4 regions of the Effusibacillus pohliae DSM 22757 genome follow, and region 1 is predicted to be linked to each of the others. Evidence: riboswitches for the same ligand, from Rfam matches in the RefSeq annotation. Region 1 holds a riboswitch; each other region holds the start of a gene.
The links. Region 1 has a riboswitch for cyclic di-AMP ahead of C230_RS0118240 (LysM peptidoglycan-binding domain-containing protein). Riboswitches for the same ligand answer to the same signal wherever they lie in the genome.
Positions count from the first base shown of each region.

Region 2: linked by a shared signal. The riboswitch ahead of C230_RS0111765 (APC family permease) and the one ahead of C230_RS0118240 (LysM peptidoglycan-binding domain-containing protein) in region 1 are both predicted to bind cyclic di-AMP.
Region 3: linked by a shared signal. The riboswitch ahead of C230_RS21250 (3D domain-containing protein) and the one ahead of C230_RS0118240 (LysM peptidoglycan-binding domain-containing protein) in region 1 are both predicted to bind cyclic di-AMP.
Region 4: linked by a shared signal. The riboswitch ahead of C230_RS0104165 (TrkH family potassium uptake protein) and the one ahead of C230_RS0118240 (LysM peptidoglycan-binding domain-containing protein) in region 1 are both predicted to bind cyclic di-AMP.

Region 1 is NZ_AQXL01000135.1:88,615-92,828, forward strand. Features, by position in the region: gene mnmA (tRNA 2-thiouridine(34) synthase MnmA) at 185-1,318, shown strand; gene C230_RS0118235 (polysaccharide deacetylase family protein) at 1,446-2,288, shown strand; cyclic di-AMP (ydaO/yuaA leader) riboswitch at 2,606-2,764, shown strand; gene C230_RS0118240 (LysM peptidoglycan-binding domain-containing protein) at 2,769-3,584, shown strand; gene C230_RS23060 (hypothetical protein) at 3,708-3,884, shown strand; gene ltaE (low-specificity L-threonine aldolase) at 4,132-4,214, shown strand, end outside.
Region 2 is NZ_AQXL01000125.1:33,914-38,127, reverse strand. Features, by position in the region: gene rodA (rod shape-determining protein RodA) at 1-591, opposite strand, end outside; gene C230_RS0111770 (hypothetical protein) at 709-1,140, opposite strand; cyclic di-AMP (ydaO/yuaA leader) riboswitch at 1,355-1,496, shown strand; gene C230_RS0111765 (APC family permease) at 1,590-3,494, shown strand; gene C230_RS21420 (hypothetical protein) at 3,614-4,214, opposite strand, start outside.
Region 3 is NZ_AQXL01000108.1:15,662-19,875, forward strand. Features, by position in the region: gene C230_RS0105735 (glycosyltransferase family 4 protein) at 1-752, opposite strand, end outside; gene C230_RS21250 (3D domain-containing protein) at 886-1,620, opposite strand; cyclic di-AMP (ydaO/yuaA leader) riboswitch at 1,624-1,751, opposite strand; gene C230_RS0105745 (aminotransferase class I/II-fold pyridoxal phosphate-dependent enzyme) at 1,990-3,456, opposite strand; gene C230_RS0105750 (C40 family peptidase) at 3,626-4,214, opposite strand, start outside.
Region 4 is NZ_AQXL01000099.1:18,987-23,200, forward strand. Features, by position in the region: gene C230_RS0104155 (TrmH family RNA methyltransferase) at 1-162, opposite strand, end outside; gene C230_RS0104160 (potassium channel family protein) at 258-908, opposite strand; gene C230_RS0104165 (TrkH family potassium uptake protein) at 921-2,261, opposite strand; cyclic di-AMP (ydaO/yuaA leader) riboswitch at 2,393-2,527, opposite strand; gene thrS (threonine--tRNA ligase) at 2,718-4,214, opposite strand, start outside.

The DNA of each region.
Region 1 (4,214 bases):
CTTATAATGGAGGCAGCAATTGCGAGGAGGGGAACCGGCTTGACAGGGTAGCAGGCTTGTGAGATAACATATACCACCACGGTACTCCGTGGGGGTATCTTTTTGGGGAACAACGGGTGCCGCATGCCGGTACAGCGGATTGCGAAAGCTAAACAGAGGCGAAGCATTGCATAGATGGAAGGTGATGGAAATGAACCGGAAACCTGAAGATATACGAGTCGTCTGCGGCATGTCCGGCGGCGTCGACTCCTCGGTTACCGCCCTGCTCTTGAAACAGCAGGGGTATGACGTAATCGGCTTGTTCATGAAAAATTGGGACGACACGGACGAGTTTGGCCATTGTACGGCTGAGGAAGATTTTCACGATGTGCGGCGCGTTTGTGAGCATATCGGAATTCCTTATTACACGGTCAATTTCGAAAAAGAATACCGGGAGAAAGTGTTCGAATATTTTTTGGACGAGTACCGCAAAGGTCGGACTCCCAATCCGGACGTGATGTGCAACCGTGAGATCAAGTTCGGCGAATTTTTGGAGAAGGCGTTGGAGCTTGGCGCGGATTATATCGCGACCGGCCATTATGCCCGCATCGCGCACGCGGACGAAGAATACCGGCTGTTGCGCGGGGTCGATCCGAACAAGGATCAGACCTATTTTCTCAACGCTTTGAACCAGTACCAACTGTCGAAGGCGATGTTCCCGATCGGCCACCTCACCAAACAGCAAGTGCGGCAAATCGCGCTGGAAGCCGATCTGCCGACCGCCAGGAAGAAAGACAGCACTGGGATCTGTTTTATCGGCGAGCGGGACTTCCGGGAGTTTTTGCGCCACTACCTGCCGGCGCAACCGGGGGAGATGCGCACCACGTCGGGCGAAGTTGTCGGCCGGCATGAAGGGTTGATGTACTATACGCTCGGGCAACGGCACGGTCTGGGCCTCGGCGGTGCCGGGGAGCCGTGGTTTGTGGTGGATAAGGATGTGAAAAACAATATTCTGTACGTCGAACGGGGGGCCGATCATCCACGGCTGTATTCGAAAGGGCTGTTTGCCATCGATGTCAATTGGATTAGCGGCAAACAGCCGCCGCAGCCGTTCTCATGCATGGCCAAGTTCCGCTATCGCCAGCCGGATCAGGCAGTAACTGTGTATCCGCATCCGGACGGCACATGCGACGTAACTTTTGATCAGCCGCAAAAAGCGGTCACTCCAGGGCAAGCGGTTGTGTTCTACCAAGGCGAAGTGTGCCTGGGCGGCGGCATTATTGACCGGGTCTACCGCGAGCTGCCGGCTGCCTACCAGGCGGTGGCGTCGGCCAAGTGACGTTGAAGGCGAACACGGGAGTGAATGGAAGAACACGGGCGTCCACGGGTGCCCGCTGTTTTTTTTTCGCACCTGCCCGAGGGTTTCCCCATATAGTACAACGAATGATACGTTGGGGGGATTCCATATGGTTTTTCCAAGTCCATGCCACCTGTATCCCTACGGCTGGCCTGTGACAGCCGGGTACCATCCATACCGCTTTTCACCACCGCCTGCCGCTTTGTTGGTTCGACCGGATCAGTGGAAGTATCTGTCACGCCAGGTGGCACCGTTTCAGCACGGCCCGGAGCGAATGGCGGAGCGGCACCCGCACGTCCGGCATGTAGACTGGGCGTCCCGATTTCCGAACGATGTGATTTTGCACGGACCGCGTCGCAATGAAATCGCCCTCACATTTGACGATGGCCCGGACGATGTGTGGACGCCGCGTGTTCTGAGCGTGCTCGCCCATTATGATGTAAAAGCGACTTTTATGTGTGTCGGCAGGCGCATCGCGGACCATCCGCAAGTATTGCGCCGGATTTACAGGGAAGGGCACGTGGTCGGCAACCACAGTTGGAATCATCCGAACCTGACGAAAATCCCGATTTCGCAAGTCGGCGAGCAGGTCGAGCGCACGGCAAACGAAATTCACCGGCTGGTCGGCGTCAGACCGCATCTATTCCGTCCGCCATACGGCGCTCTCAATGAACCGGTGATTCGTGAGATCATCGCCCTGGGCAACAAAATTATTTTGTGGAATGTGGACAGTCTCGACTGGGCAAGGCTGACTGCGGCGCAAGTAACAGCCAACATCCTCGCCCATGCCGGTCCCGGTTCGATCGTGTTGGAACACAGCGCCGGCGGACGCGGGGAAAGCCTGGAGGATACGGTGCGGGCGCTGCCGCGTGTGATCGAGACGCTGCGGGAAGAAGGCTACCGGTTCGTCACTGTCCCCGAATTGCTGGGCATCCCGGCTTATCGTTCGTGAGTGGATCACACCGGCGGGCGGGTGTAAAATTCTGCACACCGCACTGGCTGTCCAAAGGATCAGGCCACGCCGCCCGACATGGCGGAAGGCAGGAAGCGGGACGAGATAGTCTGTCTGCTAGAAATGTGGAGCGACGACGCATCAAAGTGGAATCCGCAGTGGAATTCACAGGGATGCACCTCATGGTGTCAAACGTGAAACAAAAATTTGAAAGAGGCCGCGTGATAGTATCCCCGAGCGCGCCTCTTTTTAACGTTAACGAGCTGGCCGTTTTTCTTCCATAATTTACCGCTTTTTCGCGAGGGATTTTCTTGTTATCGTAGTTGATGCCGAAACTTCAAACCATCGAAGTGCGGGGGACCTATTTTTTACGGAGCGGCGCGGTCGTTCCGTTTGGGGTGAATCGCCGATGGCGTAGGGTTGTATCCTCAATCCGAACCCGACAACTAACTCCGCAGGCGAACAAAAGGAGAGGATAACATGAGTGCAAAAAAGAAACTGGCCGCAATGGCCGCAGGCCTGTCCATCGCCAGTCTGGCGACGCCGGCGTTGGCGAGTACATACGAGGTGAAGCCGGGTGACACGCTGTGGAAAATCTCCCGAACGCATCATGTGTCGCTCGCAGAGCTAACCGCAGCCAATCCAAGCGTGCATCCGCGGAATCTGCAGATCGGACAAGCCATTCGGGTGCCGGATGGAAAGGCGGACGCCGATGGCACATACGTAGTGACCGGCGATGACACGTTCTGGAAAATCTCCCGCAAGCTGCATCTTCCCCTGAAGGATCTGCTGGCGGCGAATCCGGGCGTCGATCCGTTGAATCTGTACCCCGGTGTTGTGCTGCGCCTGCCAAAAACGGGTGTAGCCAGCAAACCGGTTGTGTCCCCGGCTGCCACCAAGCATGCAACAGCGACTGCAGCCGCGACTGCGGGGCAACAGCCGCAAGTGAAAACAGCCTTGGGACAAACGTTGGCCTACAGCCGGGTGATTTCCGGCGTGGCAACCGCTTATACCGCATCTGCGCAGTGCAATGGATCATGGGGAGCGGTCGACTACTTCGGCAATCCGCTGCAGGTGGGTACCGTGGCGGTCGACCCGTCGGTGATTCCGCTCGGTTCCAAGCTGTACATCACCGGTTACTCGTTTTCCGGTCTGCCGTTCGGCGGCATGATCGCCTACGCAAGAGATGTGGGGGGCGCGATCAAAGGGAACCACATCGATATTTTCGTGCCGACATCGGATGAGGAAGCCAGCCAGTTTGGCATGCAAAATGTAAAGATTTATATATTGAAGTAGAAAAAAGCGGATATTTCGCCTCCCTGACGCCGTTCTCTTGGAAGAACGGCGATTTTTTTGGTCAGATGCAGGAGTTTTGCCGATCGGTATGGAATAATTTTCTAGGATACGGGAGGGGATTCGATGAATGACTGGCGTTACGTTTTGTATGCGATCGTGCTGGCGATTGTCGCCTGTTTTACGAGAGAAATCGTCACGTTTGTGATGCTTGGGTTTATTTTGCTCGCATTGGGCAACATCGGAAACACGCTGCGGCAGATTCACCAGGAATTGAAAAGGCAAAACGATTTGCGCGGATGACGGGGTGATCCAGGTTTGGATTGTCGGAAAAGAACTCAATCAAACTTGAACAAAGAAACCCGGACGAAAGAATTCGGTTTTTTTTGCATTGGGTCTCCTGAATGGCACAGGGTGGATTTTTTGTTTGATTTACATTTATTGTAAATCCCCTTTTGGCGATCTTGTGATATGCGGCGCACTGGATTACAATAGTAAAATCAGAGTGAAACAGTCGGAAATTACATCGAGACAAACGGGAGAGAGAACGATGCAGCGGATCGATTTGCGGAGCGATACGGTCACCCTGCCGACGGAGGCGATGCGGAAAGCGATGGCTGAGGCGGAACTGGG
Region 2 (4,214 bases), on a different contig from region 1:
CAACAGCCCGCCGGCAATCGCCAACAGGATCAGTTGCCGCCTGCTGACAAACAGAACGGTCATGCTGAACAAGATTCCGATCAGCACGAGCGCCTGCCCCAGCGCAGGCTGTTTTACTATCAAAACAAGCGGTACTCCCGCAATCAGCAAGACGGTTCCGAACTGTTTCCAGCCAAAAGCGGTTTGCTGCTGTCTGATTTTCGCCATATAATCGGCGATCGTCAGTATCACAAAGATTTTCGCAAACTCGGACGGCTGAAACTGAAAACCGGGCAGCAAAATCCAGCTGTGGGCGCCTTTGACAGCGGGAAACGCGAATACGATAACCAGCAAAAACAGACTGATCCCATATCCGATCCAGGCCACGCGGTTTCGAAACATCTCATAATCGAGTATCGCAAAAAACAGCGTGCCGATATAGGAAACGATCTGCCAGGCGACTTCTTTGACGTACCAATCTTCCATTCCGGGACGGTGGACCGTGGTCGAATAGACGGCGACCGTGCTGATCGCCGAAATCGCGAGCAACACGAGCAGCATCAGAAAATCGAAGTCTTTGATATGCCGTTTCAGCCACTCTCTGCTTACCATTTCAATGCCACCTGTCCTTCAAGTTCCGCATCTACATAATATATCAAACAAATACGGAATAATTGTGGAAAACGCAAAAACAATCGTCTGTACCGGCCGACAGCCGCTCATGGGCAATCATTCGTAACGGACTCCCTGATAAATCACAAATCCAACCGGATGATGTGTGAAATGCAACACCGGATCACCGGGATTGCCAACCGATGGATAGGCATGATTTTTGTCAATGTATTCTCCTTGCAACTCAATCACCTGACCTGCCTGAAGATCTGGAATTGGCCCATTCAACCCCCATGAATCTCCATAACGGATTGAACAAAAAATTTCGTCCTTAACGATTGACGGATCCCCGCCCCGAACGTCAAACACCGCTGTCTGATGAATTAGCAGGTGGTGATGGGCAACCCCTTGCACCCGCACATCTTCTTCGACTGTCTTAATAACTGATTTGATATGAACAATGGGACCGTGGAGGGCTAGGGGGTGTTGATGGTGGCCCAGCCGCTGGTTTGTGATGGTGTGGCCAAAGATCGGATGATGATCAGACATACGGTTCCTCCTATTCATCCATTCTATTTCTAAATATACCACTCTCTCCCCATTTTCCGCACTGACTCGGCACTTGAAACTAAAGAAAATGGATGCTTGGCAACGAAAACACATTATTTTTCGTTAGATTCGGAACAAATCGAACCAAAAATGCCGCTCCCCCCATCGACCGGCCATTGTGCATTTTTAACACTGTTTTATAATAATGCTCATTAACCGGATAATGCCGAATCTGTTTCGACAGAGCGGAGGACCCAATTCTTTTGGGGTGAATCCAATGATCATCATTGGTAAGGTGACAACTCTTCTGCCACCTGAACCCGTCAGCTAACTCCGTAGGCGAAAGCAGAGGAGGCTACAACGGCCTTTCCGGCCGTTTGTTGCATTTTCCAGGCAAATGATTGGCAAACTACTTGGTACCCGTAACATTGGGAAAGGAGAACGTTTAGATGTTCAATCCTCATTGGACTCACCCCCTGCTTGTCCTGAGTGCTGTTTTGGCCATCATTTTTGCGCTTGCCAACTTCAACAGCCTGAAACGGATCTTCATCGGCCGGCCCATGCGCACAAGTGAACTGCATGCCAAACATAACAAACTGTATTGGTTTGTGGCTTTGCTTGTACTGGCCGCCGACCTCTATTCATCCGTCGCATATGGGCCGGAAGCCGGAATGACAGAAGTGGCCATGTTAGGCCCCGCCGCCAAGTGGCTGATTCTGCCTATCACCTTCGCCACCGTGGTACTCCTGATCATACTGATTGTATCCTACATTATGGGTGTCCTGGCGTACCCAAACGGTGGCGGCGCCTATATGATCGCCAGAGACAACTTTAAAACGTCTTGGATTCCCTTGGTTGCATCAGGTTCACTGCTAGTCGATTACATCCTGACCGTAGCGGTTTCCGTATCTGCCGGAGTACAGGCCATTGCGTCCGCTTATCCGGTGGTTGCTCCCCACGCCACCACCCTGTCGGTGATCTGTGTGCTGATCATTCTTTTGGTGAATTTGCGCGGGGTCTCAGAGTCAGCCAGCATATTTGCCTGGCCCACTCTATTGTTTATGATCAGCATGGTTTTCCTGATCCTGACGGGATTCACCGATCAGCTGCAGAAAGGATTTGTGCAACCCTCGACGCCGTCGGTTGGTACTATACCAAAAGGACTCACCACACTTCTTTTATTAAAAGCGTTTAGCGCAGCCTGCTCGTCCTTGACAGGAATTGAGACGATTTCCAACTCGGTTCCCGTTTTTCGAGAACCGGCGGCAAAAAATGCGGTAAAAGCTTACGTGGCGCTGGGACTCATTACCGGCGGAACTCTGTTGGGATTTGCCTACCAGTTGTATGTCAAGGGAATTTCGGTGGATCCTCAAAATACGATGCTGTCCCAATTGGCAGGCGTTTATTTTGGCCACGGTCCCATCTATCAAATCATCATCTGGTTGACATTTATTGTTTTGATTTTGGCAGCCAACTCCACATTTACGGGATTTCCACAACTGGCAGCCCTTGTTGCCAGTGACGGTTTTTTGCCCAGATCGCTGACGATCCGTGGGGATCGCCTGGGTTACTCAAACGGAATGATCATTCTGGCGGCTCTGGCTTCTCTTTTGATATTGGCGTTTCAAGCGGAAACAAACTTGCTGATTCCGCTTTATTCGATTGGCGTATTCGTTTCGTTCACGATCGCCCAAATCGGACTTGTACGCCGCTGGCTAAGAATCAAAGGGCCGTATTGGAAGCTGAAAATGTCGGTAAATGCGGTTGGCGCGGTAACCACGGCACTCGTTTCGATCGTGGTCGCTACCACAAAGTTCACGGATGGCGCCTGGATTGTGATCGTGGTCCTGCCTGCGATCGTTCTCGGATGTCTCGCCATTCGTCGGCACTATGAGCAAGTGGCCGATGAATTGAGAATCGATTATAAGACGATGAAACCGAGATCCCACCACGTTGTGACGATCGTGCTGGTGTCAGGCGTCCACCGAGTCGTGCTGAACACCATATCATTCGCCAAAAGTTTACACACAGACGTGATCGCCTTATATGTGGGGTTTAACGATGAAGATATTGATAAAATGGAGAAAAAATGGGAGGAATGGGGAGCTCCATGTCGCCTGGTGACGCTGAAAAGTGAATACCGGTCACTTCTGAACCCAATCACACGCTTTATTCAACGTGTAGAAACACATGAGGGACGGCCGGATCATGTTCATATCCTGATCCCGCAGTTTATCCCGAGAAAATGGTGGCACTTTATATTGCACAACCAAAGCGCATTGCTGCTTCGGGCATGGTTATTGAGACACAAAGACGTAATTATCACAACCGTCCCATACCATTTGCAAAGGTGAACCCAATTGCGCGGTTCAAACTGCTCCCCGCATCGTCCTCTCTGATGCAACGGCTGGACCCCTTGCTGGCCCAGCCGTTCTATTTGAATCCTGAAAGAAATTCTTGAAAGAACAACCACTCACTCCTGCGCCATGATTTCGATGTCTCGCATTAGGTTCTCTTTGCTATGAGTGCCCTCTTCTACATCGGTGGCATTTCCTGCAAAATGGCCATTAATGACTCTCCGAACCCAATTATTCCGATCTACTTCGACGATAATCGGGTCGGTTGTGAGTATCTTATCTGAATGATTTACCCCTTTCAGAAAGAAACGAGAAGCAATTGTATACGGATTTTCTTTCGGGGAAAGGAACCACCACCCACTAAGATCCGCTTTGAAACCATACTCGCTTACTAAAGCGGGAGTTATATCTTCATTTAGCGGAACAGGAATCAATAAGGCAGCGTTTCCAAAAAGCTCTTTTTCCTTGAGTTTTTCCTGCAAATTGATCATATCTTCAATCGATGAGGGGTCGGATTTAAAGAAATACACCACCCGTACCTTACCGGATAGCTTGAAAAAATCGGTGGATTGGCCATCTTTGTTGACCACTGTAAAATGCGGAGCCACATAATTGACCGGCGGACGAGACCCCGCCCACCAAGCCCAATACCAAATACCGGCAACAACGGCTGTACCTAAGAGGCATGCGATGGCAGTCAGCCAATGCCGCTTGATG
Region 3 (4,214 bases), on a different contig from region 1:
CGGTCCTGCAGATCGGATGAGAGCTTCTGCAAATCCCGTTTTTGCGGACCGTCGCCGATCACCGCCAGATAGCAGTTATGTCCGCTCTGGACCAGCGTGCGAAAGGCGAGCAGCAGGTCGTCCACCCCTTTTTCCGGGATGAGCCGGGCGATTGTGCCAATCACAACCGCATCCTGCGGAACATTCATCACGGTTCGCGCCTGCCTGCGGGAAAATCGGCCGGCTGCTGGAGGCAGGCCATTGTACACAACGACCACCTTGTCGGCAGTAGAACCGATTTGCCGCCGCACCTGTTCGGCCAACGCGTTAGAGACTGCGATGTATCGATCCGTGCGGGCAGCCAGCCGATTTTCCAAGTTCAAAAACAACGTTTGCAGCAACCGGTTGTCCGGCGCAATAAAATTGTGCAATGTGCAGACCAACCTCGGTTGTCGTTTGGCCAATGCGGCCGCCATCCGCCCGATCAGCGCCGCTTTCGCTCCGTGCATATGCAAAATGTCAACCGGCTGCCGGTCGAGCAGTTGGCGGAGATGCAGCACGCTGCGCAAATCGCTCCACGGGTGCATGCCGTCGCAGAGAGCAAGCGGAATTTTTGCAATTGATGACGGCAATTCGCGATACAGCGGGGACGCGGCCGGGCAGACCACGATTGCCGCAAACTCTCGGGGCGGCAGCCCGCCTGCCAGCCTTTTCACATGCTCCCGTATGCCGCCATCCGCCGGTCGAACCAGATGCATGACGCGAATCGTCACCATATCACCTCACACCGTGTTATGGGATAGGGTGCCCGTTTGCTTGGAAAATGTTTCATATATAAAAAAACAACCCGACAGAAGGTCGGGTCGTCGTGTGCCGCATGGGCGCTGATACCTGTTCAGGTTCTGTTTATTTGAGGATACGAACCTGCACGGTTTGGATGCCGAAGTCGCGCACGGATTGCGCATCCGCGTTGATATAGATGTCGATCCGGTTTCCGCGAATCGCCCCGCCGATGTCTTCAGCTACAGCCATGAAGCCATTGGCCGGTAGATTCGGATGATGGTATCCTGAGACCCAAACGCGGGTACCCAGCGGAATCACTTTCGGATCGACCGCGATCACCCCTTGTCGGACCGGCGTTCCCAGATACGTCTTTCCGCCAAATTGCCCGCTGCTTTCGGTCGGACCGTAAGCGGTCGCTCGCATGGTGAGCGTTTGTCCGGCGGTAACGGCCGGTTTCTGTCCGATGGCGGGGGACTGTTGCGCCTGCACAGCGGCCGGATTGCCGGTATCGCCCTCGCGAACGGTGTTTGCAGCCATCCCGCTGCCACCTTGCGCAGCAGCCGAAGCGCTCCCATTTCCTCCGGTGGCTGATGCACCGTTTGCATATGCCCGGGCAGCAGGTGCGCCGCTGCGGCTAGCCAGCACCGCTGACTGCGCAGCGGTCTCCGGCTCATTTTGTTTGCTTTCCTCTGCGGACTGCAAGGTCGCAGGCGGCTGCGGCTGGGATTGCTGTGCCTCGACAGTTGACTTGCCAGAATCCGCTTTGCCGTGCACTGCCTCCTTGGCCATCCACCCTCCGCCAATCAGAGCCGAAACGATCGCTGCACAGGCGGATGCCTTTTTCAAGGTCAACATCATCGTATGCACTCTCCTTCCAAGCCTCCGAAGTTAGCTGACGGGTTCGGGAGAAGGATCCCGGACGGCAGGCTTGTCGCATGCCGTCATTCACCCCAGAAAATCGGTTCCTCCGTACGCGGCGGGACAGGTGCTGACGCGTTCATCCGGAAACTGGAAGCCCCATCCTGGGCGCCCATGTTCCGAACTGAAACGGACATCCACCTCTGTGCCGGCCGCGATTCGGCTTATTTGTAAGACCCGTCCATTATACCCGGCTTGTGCGGACCGGTCATTAGTGAGTTGCTGGAAATTCGGCAAACGCCGAGTTGATCATCCTTGATCAAAAAAAACACCGTCAGGGTGTGCCCCCAACAGTGGTCAGGAACCGGATCAGGTTTGTTTCACGACCTTCACATATTCAATGTCCGGATCGTCCGGTCCTTGCACCGGCAGCCCCGCTTTCATCAGTTCGCGAATGTAGTTGACGTTTTCCCGAGTGACGATTTCCCCCGGGAGCAAAATCGGAATGCCAGGCGGATACGCCATCACCAGTTCTGCAAACGTGCGGCCGACCGCCTCGTCGAGACGCACCACTTCCGTCAGCGAATAGAACGCCTGCCGCGGCGACATGGCCAATTTTGGCATTTCAGGAAGGTGCACCTGGATCACCTGTTTGCCCGTCCGGTACATGTGTCGTTCCGCGATGCGCCGCAGCGCATGCAGCAGCGCGTCGATATTGTCCCTGGTGTCGCCGAGCGTTACAACGCAAAGAATATTGTACAAATCGGACAACTCCACTTCGATATTGAACTCTTCCCGCAGCATCTGTTCCACATCGTACCCGGTCAGCCCCAGTTTCTTGACGGAAATGGTGAGCTTTAGCGGATCCATATCGTACACGGAAGAGTTATGCAAAATTTCCCGGCCGAAGCAATACAGCCCCTCGATCCTGTTAATTTCGGCGCGGGCGTATTCGGCCAGTTCGATCGCCTGGTCGATCAGTTCCCGCCCGTGAATCGCCAGATGTTTGCGGGCCACGTCAAGCGACGCCAGCAGCAAATACGACGTCGAAGTGGTGGTCAGCATCGACATGATCGCATGCACGTGATCGGGATTGACCAAACCTTCTTTCACGTTGAGCACAGAACTTTGCGTCATCGAGCCACCCAGCTTGTGCACCGAAGTGGCAGCCATGTCCGCGCCCGCTTGCATGGCAGACAAGGGCAATTTTTCGTGAAAATGGATGTGTACGCCATGCGCCTCATCCACAATCACCGGTACGCCTCGTTCATGCGCCAGGTCGACGATCGACTTGAGGTCGCAGGCAACCCCAAAGTAGGTGGGATTGATCAGCAGCACCCCTTTCGCGTCCGGATGCTGGTCGAGCGTGCGGCGAACCGTGTCATACGACACTCCGTGCGCGATTCCGAGATTTTGGTCCAGTTCCGGATGCATAAACACCGGTTCCGCTCCCGCCAAAATGATCGCAGCCGATACGGACTTGTGGACATTGCGCGGCACCAGCAGCTTGTCCCCCGGTCCCACCACCGACATCACCATTGTCATGATCGCGCCCGATGTACCCTGCACCGAGAAAAACGTATAGTCAGCGCCAAACGCTTTGGCCGCCAGTTCCTGCGCTTCCCGGATCATCCCTTTCGGATTGTGCAGGTCATCCAACGGCGCAATATTGATTAAATCGATCGACAGCGCGTTCTCTCCGATAAAATCGCGGAACTCCTTCGCCATCCCGGCCCCTTTTTTATGGCCCGGAATGTGAAACTGGATCGGATTCTTCTGCGCGTGTTCGACAAGCGTGGTGAACAGAGGCGTGCGCTCTTGTTCATTTGCGTTCAATTCAACTTCCCAACCTTTCTCAAAAAACTTGGCATCCGCCAAGCGATTGGCGCAGGGGAATGCCACAGTCGGCAGTTGCACCTGAAAACATACAGCAGTTAGTATAGCAAAAGCTGGTCCATCGCGAAAGTAAAAAAATACAAACCGCCGGCAGCGGTTTGCATCTGCATTAAAAATAACTTCTGGCGCCTATATAATGCGCTGTCCAATAGGGGTTGGACAGGGAGGAAATCGTCACTCCTTTTGACGAACTGGCATGGATGAACGTTCCGTCTCCCAGGTAAATCCCGACATGGGACGGACCCGGTTTGTACGTGCTGAAAAACACCAGATCGCCTGCTTCCAGCTGGCTCTTCGGTACCGGCACGCCTGCATTGAACTGCTCTTCCGACACGCGGGGCAGCGTCAATCCGTTTCGGGCAAATACGTAACCGGTAAATCCGGAGCAATCAAATCCAGTCGGGGACTGTCCACCCCAAACGTACGGAACTCCTATGTACCGTTGGGCCGTTCCCGCAATCCGCGCCTGCAGCAGCCGCTTTTCCAGCGCTCGGAACGTTTGCGGCCCGACGATCCCGTCTACGTCCAAGCCGCTGGCCTGCTGGAAGCGGATCACCGCATCCTTCGTCAGCGGACCATAGTATCCAGTAGCGGTCGCTGTGAAATACCCGAGTTCTTTCAGTTCCGTCTGCAGTGTCTGCACGTCGTTGCCGGACATCCCGAATTTCAGGATCGTATCGCCAAATGCGGCCTCCGCC
Region 4 (4,214 bases), on a different contig from region 1:
GAGAATCAGCACCGTTTCCAGCGGCGCCCCCGATTCCACCGCGTCCTCGACAAGCCGAATGCCTTCGATCAAAAATCGGCCGGTCTGATCCCTGAACTTTTTCTGCTTTAAAGCCGCCCATTCTTTAACACGACTGTTACGTGAAGATGTAATCCGTTCCACCTGCAATCCCCTTTCTTTCACAAGACAACATTTGGCCTGCGTCCGACCGAACCGAGTTCTGCCACGACTGCCGGCCCAATCGGAGGCAGGCGCAGCTACGCCTGTTCCTCAAGTTCCTGCAAATCTTCGTTTTTGCCGACTACGACCAGCACATCCCCTTGTTTGATCCTATCCTGCGCCATCGGCGAAATGTTGATCTGATCGCCCGATTTGATCGCCATCACGGTGCAGCCAAACTTCCGCCGGATATCCGACTCGGCGAGCGTCTTGCCGACCATCTTTTCGTTGGCCACAATCTCGACCATGCTGTATTCCGGCGACAGTTCGATATAATCCAGGATGTTTGGCGAAATCAGGTTATGCGCAACGCGGACTCCCATGTCCCGCTCCGGGTAAACCACCCGATCGGCGCCGATTTTTTCCAACACCTTGCCGTGCAGCTCGCTTTGCGCTTTCACCACGATTTTTTTAACGCCCAACTCTTTCAGAATCAATGTGGTCATGATCGAAGCCTGGATATCGGCGCCAATCGCCACCACCACCACGTCAAAATTCCGAATTCCCAATGCTTTCAGGGCGTTCTCGTCGGTTGAGTCAGCTGTGACCGCATGCGTCACAAAATCCACCGCATCCTGGATACGGTCTTTATTCGTGTCGATGCCGAGCACTTCATATCCCATCTCATACAGCGTTTTCGCCACGCTCGTTCCAAAGCGGCCCATCCCAATCACCGCATACTGCTTCATGAAAGAAACCTCCTAGCCCACGAACAATTTTTCTTCCGGGTATTTGATCAATGCTTTGTCCTGTGCGCGGGCGGCCAAGGCCAGCGCCAGGGTGAGCGGTCCGACCCGGCCGGCAAACATCATCAAAATCAGAATCGCTCTGCCGGCATGAGACAATTCGGGCGTCAAATTGGTCGACAAACCGACCGTGCCAAACGCGGACGTTGCTTCAAACAAAAGCCGGATGAATTCTTTCTGCTCCGTGATCGTCAAGGTAAAAGTGACAGCCAGCAACATGATGGCGGAAACAACGGCTATCGCAAACGATTTGTAAATGGTTTTCAGATCGATGCTTTTGCGGAACGCAGACGTGGTGTCCTTGCCGGTGATGACGCTATACACGTGCAGCAAAATCACGATCGTCGTAACCGTTTTGATACCGCCCCCCGTCGACCCCGGTGAAGCACCGATAAACATTAACAAAATCGTCCACAATTTCGAAGCATCCGTGATCGAACCATAATCGATCGTCGCATACCCGGCCGTTCTGGCGGTGGTGGATGCGAACAGCGAGGCGAGAATTTTGCCGTCCCAACCGAGCGACCCGAGCGTCTTCGGATTGTGCATCTCCAACAAGAAGTAGCCGATTGCACCGATCAGCAGCAATGCGCTTGTCATCGTCAGCACCAGTTTCGAGTGCAGCGACAAGCGCGCTGGTTTTGGCGCCTTCCACAGATCGACCAGCACTGTGAAGCCCAGCCCTCCCAGAATGATCAGGAGCATGATCACCAGGTTGACCGTCGGATCGTCCACGAAACCAGTCAAACTTTTAAAGTCGCCAAACAGGTCAAACCCCGCATTGCAAAAAGCGGAGACCGCGTGAAAGATTCCATAGTAAATCGCCTGACCGACCGGCATCTCCACCGAAAAGCGGACAGCGAGGATCGCAGCAAAAATCAGTTCGATCCCGACCGTGATCAAAACGATGTTGCGGGCCAGCCGGATCACGCCCTCCATCGAATTGACGTTGAGCGCTTCCTGGATGACCAACCTTTCTTTCAATCCAATCCGTCTGCCGGTGTAAATAATGATAAAGGTGGCGACCGTCATAAACCCAAGTCCGCCGACCTGGATCAAGGTCAGGATCACCAGCTGTCCGAACAAATTGAATTGGGTCAACGTATCGACCACCACCAGACCGGTCACGCATGTGGCGGAAGTGGCCGTAAACAAGGCGTCCAAAAAATTAAGACCGACTCCGCTGTTGGAAGCGATCGGCAGACTGAGCAGCGCACCCCCGACCAGAATCAGGGCTGCAAAGCCGACAGTCAGAATCCGCGCAGGGGTCAACCACTTCTCAAGTGATTGCTTCATCTGAGTCCTCCTCTTTCCACCCCAAACCGTACAACAGTAGAATGCCCAGTTTTGGAAAAACAAAAAAACGGCACATGCTTCCCCGTTCAACCCGAAAGGGAAAGTTGCACCGAAGAAAAAGAGCCAATTTTCCTCCCCCTTGCTTTGGCCGACGAAGTTAGCTGACGGGTAGGATGGCAAGGATCAACATCCCTCCTGCATGCGCAGGATGAACCCCAAACAATCGGGTCCTCCGTTCCCGCGACGGGATTAGGCCTTGATCTGGACTATTGAACTAAGCATACTCTTCCCGCCTGCAAGAAGCGAGTCCAGCAATTGTCTTTTTTTGCATGTGAAAGCTTGCTACATCCGTTATTTTCCTGCCATGACCGTTTTTCTCAGCCAAGCTCCGGTTTGCAACACCACACAAAAAAATCCGGGCAGCGCCCATTTGCCAAGCGCCGCCCGGTAAGCCGGTCACTTCCGGTCCTTAATCTCCCGCAAAATCGCTTCCGCCACTTCCTCAACCTTCTGCACGCCCTGGTCACCCGCCCCGCGTTTACGTACGGAGACAGTGCCGGATTCCGCTTCCTTCGCTCCCACCACCAGCATGTAGGGGATCTTCTGCATCTGGGCTTCGCGGATCTTGTAACCGATCTTTTCGTTCCGGTTGTCGAATTCGACGCGGATCCGCCTGCTTTTCAGGTATTCATAGACTTTTTGCCCGTATTCCTCAAACTGCGGTGAAATCGTCAGCACCTTCGCCTGCACGGGCGCCAGCCAGGTGGGGAACGCTCCCTCGTACACCTCGATGAGATAGGCGGTCATCCGTTCCATCGTACTCAAAATGCCGCGATGGATCACAACCGGACGGTGCATTTTACCGTCTTCGCCGACGTACTCGAGGTTGAATCGTTCCGGCAGCAGGAAGTCGATTTGCGCGGTGGACAGGGTTTCCTCCTTGCCGATCGCCGTTTTCACCTGCACATCCAACTTCGGCCCATAGAACGCCGCTTCCCCTTCCGCTTCCACATAGGGGAGACCCATTTCGTCCATCGCTTCCTTCAGCATCGACTGCGCCTTTTCCCACATTTCGTCGTCCTGGTAGTATTTTTCGGTGTTGTTCGGGTCGCGGTACGACAGGCGGAACCAGTAGTCCTCAATCCGGAAGTCCTTGTAGACCCGCTGGATCAGCTCCACCACCCGCTTGAACTCCGACTTAATCTGGTCGGGCCGGCAGAAAATATGGGCGTCGTTCAGCGTCATCGCCCGTACCCGCTGCAGGCCTGACAGCGTCCCGGACATCTCGTAGCGGTGCATGGTGCCCAGTTCCGCAATCCGCAGCGGGAGATCGCGGTAGCTCCGCAGCTCATTTTTGTACAGCATCATGTGATGCGGGCAGTTCATCGGGCGCAGAACCAGTTCTTCATTGTCCATTTTCATCGGCGGGTACATGTCTTCCTGGTAGTGGTCCCAGTGCCCGGAAATTTTGTACAGCTCCACACTCGCCAAGTGTGGGGTGTAGACATGTTCGTAGCCGAGGCTCTCCTCAAGATCGACGATGTACCGCTCGATCGTCCGCCGGATGCGGGAACCGTTGGGCAGCCACAGCGGCAGCCCCTGCCCGACCTCCTTGGACAGCGTAAACAGCTTCAGTTCCTTGCCGATCCGGCGATGGTCGCGGCGCTTCGCCTCTTCCAGCCGCTGCAGGTATTCTTCCAACTGCGACTGTTTCGGCCAAGCGGTGCCGTAGATTCGCTGCAGCATTTCGTTTTCCGCGTTACCGCGCCAGTAGGCGCCGGCGATCGAAAGCAGCTTGAACGATTTGATGCAGCCGGTCGACGGCAGGTGCGGGCCGGTGCACAGATCGGTGAACTCCCCTTGCGTATAAATGGAAATCACCGCATCTTCCGGCAGGTCGTTGATGATTTCGACCTTGAAACGATCGCCCCGCTCCTCGAACATTTTGAGCGC